DNA from 2 places in the Paenibacillus sp. WLX1005 genome. Region 2 is predicted to be linked to the other one. Evidence: a T-box and tRNA genes for the amino acid it is inferred to sense, from the RefSeq annotation. Region 2 holds a T-box; the other holds one or more tRNA genes.
What was found. The T-box of region 2 lies ahead of leuS (leucine--tRNA ligase). A T-box ahead of a tRNA ligase gene usually reads a tRNA of that ligase, here a tRNA-Leu.
Positions count from the first base shown of each region.

Region 1: it has a tRNA-Leu gene. The T-box ahead of leuS (leucine--tRNA ligase) is inferred to sense a tRNA for this amino acid. The anticodon was not compared.

Region 1 is NZ_CP176756.1:1,755,609-1,758,825, reverse strand. It holds gene ACE3MZ_RS07635 (ABC transporter substrate-binding protein) at 327-1,301, shown strand; tRNA gene ACE3MZ_RS07630 (tRNA-Leu) at 1,534-1,617, shown strand; gene ACE3MZ_RS07625 (LytR/AlgR family response regulator transcription factor) at 1,949-2,689, shown strand; gene ACE3MZ_RS07620 (GHKL domain-containing protein) at 2,706-3,217, shown strand, end outside.
Region 2 is NZ_CP176756.1:3,889,187-3,892,403, forward strand. It holds gene leuS (leucine--tRNA ligase) at 1-1,589, opposite strand, end outside; T-box leader at 1,695-1,963, opposite strand; gene ACE3MZ_RS16595 (molybdopterin oxidoreductase family protein) at 2,317-3,217, shown strand, end outside.

The DNA of each region.
Region 1 (3,217 bases), 2.1 Mb from region 2:
CATTGAGAGGGTATATCAACTTCAATGACTCCGATAAAGGTTTTTTGCTGTATCCATGTACAGCGCGTAATATACCTCTTCGCTATGCCAATCTTTACATTTCCTCACTCCATTCTCCCCACTGTGTGACAAGCCGGTGACAGTTAGAACATTGCGTTGACTTCCGTTCTGCGAGTACTGGTATAATAATGATATTGGGTATTTTTTCATAACAAACCGGAGGGCGATCATGCAGTTTTCTTCTCATTTGGGATCTGTTTTCGCGAATGAAATTGAGCATGATCCGATTCGGACATACCGATACATTGGGAAAAGAGGCGGATACTTTGAAACACAAAGCTCTTGCCAGAGCAGGACTTGGACTGCTGATGGTTCTTGTTTTTCTAACTGCTTGCGGGCAACCGAAAGAAACACGGGCGGATATTTTCAATCCAAATGGGATAAAAGTAATGCCGGTGCGGGATTCGTTTGGACAGATGGTCAATGTGCCGATTTCGCCTAAACGCATCGCAGTAACAGATCAGTTTGCGATGGATTATTTAAATGCGTTGGATGCTCAGGTATCATTGGCAGCCAAACCGGCTGGTGGCAGTTATACATTCCCTGCTTACACCGAGCAGGAACAACAAGAAAGTCTGACAGTGATCGAAACAGCAGACGGATCGCTTGATCCAAGCGCATTGTCCGGCTCCAAACCGGATATCATTTTCACCGATAACGGCGATCGCGCAACCTATGATGCGCTGACCAAGATTGCACCGACTGTGTATATCGATCCAACGCTGGACTGGCGTAGTGAGCTGTACATGTACAGCACGTTTCTGGATCGCGACACCGCTGCCAGACAGTACATGAATGCCTACCAGAAAGTTTCCAATGCTGCCAAGTCAGCGATTGCTCCGGTCATCGGTTCCGGTACAGTATCAGCTATACAAGTACAAAATGATGTTATGACAATCTTTGGCAGTACGCAGCAAGGTGTCGGTTCGGTATTGTATCAGGATATGGCACTCAAAGCACCGACAGGTATCAATACGAGCGCTGCTTCCACTCCAGTTACAATCGCACAGCTGCAACAGCTCAATCCAGATTATCTGTTTATATCTACTGGTATCAAAGACGATACGGTAGAAGCATTAAATAAACGAATGGCAGCTACGGCAAATGGTTCGCAATGGAGCGGATTGAAAGCTGTACAGGAGAAGCATGTGTATATCGTTGATCCGGGCTTTTTCAACGATACACCACCTGCCAAAACGTATGCGATTGAAACGATGCAAACAATGTTAACCAAAAAGTAATAGCATTGCATGACGATGGTACAGTCGCACAGTACAATAGTTATGAATTCGTATGAAATCGGTATTCCATATGCAAGCTGTATTTGCAAAAAAAAATGCAAGCTGTGTTCGCAAAAAACAGCTTGCATTCTTTTTTGCCGCGATGTATACTCTTAATTACGGTGATTCTTTCACCACTTCCTATCTCACACCATGAACCATCATCACGAAGGCAGGAAGTTACATAGTATTTGCGGTCGTGGCGGAATTGGCAGACGCGCACGGTTCAGGTCCGTGTGGGCTTACCCCCGTGGAGGTTCGAGTCCTCTCGACCGCATACCTATTATACGCACGACCCGTAATTGCTCCGGCAATTGCGGGTCTTTTTTGTATGTCCATTTATATGCTGATGTATGAAAAGAACGTTCAAGGTTGTTTTTGTGCATTTCAGCCGTATGTATCTTATGGCGAACGATTCGCATGGTACACTAAACGAGAGTCGCTTGTACGATAAAAGCTCTCTGGATCGCTGAAATAAAAAAGGTTCTTATGCTACTTCTTGTAAGTCAACTACACATGAGGCATAGAACAGATACGACCGTTCTTATTTCTACCTAGAATGTCAGTGAAGCATACGTATACTATCCAGATAGATGGGAGTTCTGAAAATGTACCGAATAGCCATTTGCGACGATTCTGAGCAGCAACGCGATCATGTACAGCATATGCTGACCGCCTTATCCGTGCGGACGGATATTGAATTTGAAATTACGGTTTTTCATAGCGGGGATGCACTGTTGGCACATTATGAACAGCAGCTTCCTTCCTTTCACGCATGGATTCTGGATGTAGAGATGCCGGGGCGCAGCGGGATTGAGACAGCGCGGCAGCTGCGAGCATGGAATCATCGGGATGAGCAGATTATTTTCCTAACGGCGTATCCGCAATATATGGTGGATAGCTTTGATGTGATTACGTTTCATTATTTGATCAAGCCGGTGCAGCAGGAACGGTTCGATGAAGTGCTATTGTCGCTGCATCGCCACTGGCAAGCACAAGAGCACAAATGGCTGGTGGTCAAGTCCGGTTATGATGAGATCGTGATCCGACATGAAGAACTGATTGCGATTGAAGCGGTCAAAAGTTTAACACTCAAAAATCGACTGCGCTTCATTACGACGACCGATGTGCATGAAAGTCGCGGCATTCTGGCGACATATGCGACTTCGCTGCGTGAGCATCACTTTTTGCAAATTCATCGTTCAGCGATTATAAATATGCGGCATGCACGTAAATTTGCTGGAAATGAAGTATACATGTCGAACGGCTTGCAGCTGCCCATCGGTCGCTCTCGGGTGAAGGAAGTGAAGGATGCATGTACCCGATTCATGATTATGGAGCTGGACTGAAATGGAGGTGTGATGGATGTATATCTATTATTTGTTATTGATTCTGTTGTTTGGCTTGCCTACTGCATGGCTGACACGCCTGTATTTTGATGTAGTGATTGGAAGCAACCATCGTCGACCGCACACCTATCTCTATGTGATCGCTTTTATCCTGCTGTACTTGGTTTATTATCTGATCAATCTACCTACCACATGGTCTTCGCTCATTGCGGTCTTGATGATTCTGTCCATGTCCTTGTCTTACCGTGCGCCTGTAGGGACATTGTTATTGTTTACCTTTGTTTATCTGGTATTGCAGACGATTGTGAATGCGCTGGGAGTGGAGATATTTTTCGATCTCTTCTCGTATTCTGTCGAGACACCATACGAGGTCATCCGTAGCAATTATGTCGGTTCATTCAAACTCATTGTATTCTCATTCTTAGTCATGTTAATGCTAGTACAACTCATTCGTTTACTGGCACATCGCCGCAATTACCCACTGCCACAACGATACTATTTGCTATTTTTGATCATCCCTTTATTATC
Region 2 (3,217 bases):
ATCCAATAATCCAGCTTCTCTTTGGAGCACAGCTCTTGATCGTTGTTCGGATCGATGTAGCGCAGATAGTACCAGCAGCTACCTGCCCATTGCGGCATCGTGTTTGTTTCGCGGCGAGCTTTCAATCCTGTTTCTGGATCAATGGTGTTCACCCAATCGGTAGCATTAGCCAGCGGTGATTCGCCTGTACCAGATGGTTTGATCTCATCCAGATCTGGCAGTAAGAGCGGCAGGCTGTCTTCTGAAACCGGCTTGATCGTACCATCTTCCAAATGGATGATCGGGATTGGCTCACCCCAGTAACGTTGACGGCTGAACAACCAGTCGCGCAGACGGTAGGTCGTTTTGCCTTCGCCTTTGCCGTTCTCTTCCAGCCATTGGATCATCGTCGGAATTGCTTCTTCGGTCGATAATCCGTCCAGACTGCCGGAGTTCACATGCTTGCCTTCGCCTGTGTAGGCTTCTTTGGTCACGTCTCCGCCTTCGACCACTTCAACGATACGCAGATCGAATTTCTGAGCAAATTCCCAGTCACGCGTATCGTGTCCAGGCACCGCCATAATGGCACCAGTTCCGTAAGCAGCCAGTACATAGTCAGCAATCCAAATTGGCAGTTTCTCTCCATTTACCGGATTAACCGCATAAGCGCCGGTGAAGACACCGGTTTTGTCTTTGTTCAGATCGGTACGTTCGAGATCGCTCTTGTGGGATGCTTTCTCTTGATAAGCTTTCACTGCATCCTGTTGCTCGGCAGTTGTAATTTTGTCTACCAATGCGTGCTCAGGAGCGAGTACACAATAAGTGGCACCGTACAGCGTGTCCGGGCGAGTGGTGAAGACGCGAATTTGCTCCTCTGTGCCGTCGATATCGAAGCTGACTTCGGCACCGGTCGATTTACCGATCCAGTTGCGCTGCATATCTTTGATACTTTCCGCCCAATCCAGCTCGTCCAGATCTTCCAGCAGACGGTCTGCATATTCGGTAATTTTCAGCATCCATTGACGCATCGGACGACGAATAACCGGGTGTCCACCACGCTCACTTTTACCATCGATGACTTCTTCGTTTGCCAGTACCGTACCAAGTGCCGGACACCAGTTCACTGGAATCTCAGCGATGTAAGCCAGCCCTTTTTTGTACAATTGCAGGAAAATCCACTGTGTCCATTTGTAATAATCCGGGTCCGTCGTGCTGATCTCGCGATCCCAATCGTAGGAGAAACCGAGCGATTTGATCTGACGACGGAAGTTGTTAATATTTTGCAATGTAAATTCACGCGGATGACCGCCGTTATCGATCGCATACTGCTCAGCTGGCAGACCGAACGCATCCCAACCCATCGGATGCAGTACGTTGAAGCCTTTCATCCGTTTGTAACGGGAAACGATATCGGTTGCGGTATATCCTTCCGGGTGACCAACATGCAGCCCTGCGCCAGATGGATAAGGGAACATGTCCATCGCATAGAACTTCGGCTTGTCCTGTTCCTCTGTCGTTTTGAATGTTTTATGTTCGTCCCAGTAGCCCTGCCACTTCGGTTCGATCTCCTGCGGACGGTAGCCCTGCGGGGTCGTATTATTGTCTGTCATCCCTGTTCCTCCTTCATATTATGCACTGTCTATAACGCCCGCTGCGCCGGATGTGTGCTGCCCGAAAGCCATAAAAAAACCTCTCCATCCCTAGCGCAAATAATCGCTAGGGACGAGAGGTTGATCTCGCGGTACCACCCTAGTTAGTGAACAGGCATGCTTCACCATTCACTCACTTAGTTGCCTGATAACGGTAGGAAGCCGATGCGGTTGCAATCGAGAATATCGCTGTCAGTTCTGACAAAGCTGGTATTCCGTAGATCGTTGCCGCATATCTCCAAGGCGAGTTCATATCGGCATCATATCGACTTGCACCACCCGTCGACTCTCTATTCATGCTTGCCGCTATTACTATTCCTTTTCACTGAGCATTACATATGTCCGGTCATAACCTGTCCGGTTGTAACAATGATTTTATTGTAAAAAAGTTAGCCGCTAAAGTCAATGAAAGAAATATTCGGAAGACTGGCGTGGATCTATCATTTTGTCAAATTCTGTTGAACAATGACAGCAGACACGCTATCATATGTACCAATGCACAATTGACCAATGCGATAGATTCAACAATAATATGATAAATCATATAAAACCAAGTTATTTACTCCACTTTATATTTTATTATATCCTCTACATTCAACTAACGATTCGTTCCTTCTATAGATGAGACGATTGCATTCACTCATCCGATCTCAATTTTCAAAGGAAAGTAAGGAAAGGAGTGACAGCCATGCCTGCTTATACAGAACAACCTGACGGTACATTCAAAACCGTCTGCTCGCTAGACTGCCCGGATCAATGCGGACTGCTCGTTCACAAAGAAAACGGCAAGATCGTCAAAATCGCTGGTGATCCCGATCATCCCGTTACAAAAGGCAATATTTGCAACAAAGTACGCCATATGGCGGAACGCATTTATGATGAAAAACGGTTGACGCATCCGCTCAAACGTATCGGACCAAAAGGGAGCCGCCAATTCGCCCGCATCAGTTGGGAAGAAGCGCTGGATACGATCTCTTCGCGCTGGAAGGCATTGATTGCGAAGCATGGACCGGAAAGTATATTACCGTACAGCTTTTACGGCAATATGGGCAATATTAATGCGGAAGGTATGGATCGCCGCTTCTTCTATCGTATGGGCTCCAGTCAGCTGGAGCGTACAATTTGTACGGCTGCCGGTGGAGCGGGCTTCAAGTATACGGTAGGCGGCAGTATCGGTGCCGATCCCGAAGATACGGTTCATACAAAGCTATTCATTCTTTGGGGTATCAATGCAGTTAGTACGAATATGCACCAGATTACACTAGCGCAGCAAGCCCGTAAGCAAGGTGCCAAAATCGTCGTTATCGATGTGCACAAAAACCAGACTGGACGACTTGCCGACTGGTTTATCCCTATTTTGCCGGGTACTGATACCGCATTGGCACTCGGTCTGATGCATATTCTGTTTGCGGAACATCGAGTAGACGAGGAATTTTTGCAGCAGCATACGATTGGACATGAGGAACTACGTGAGCATGTAAAGCAGTACGATCCTGCTACAGTTGCCGGTATTACCGGTGTACCAGTGGACGATCTATACAAACTGGCATACATGTATCATGAGACAACACCTGCATTGATCCGCATCG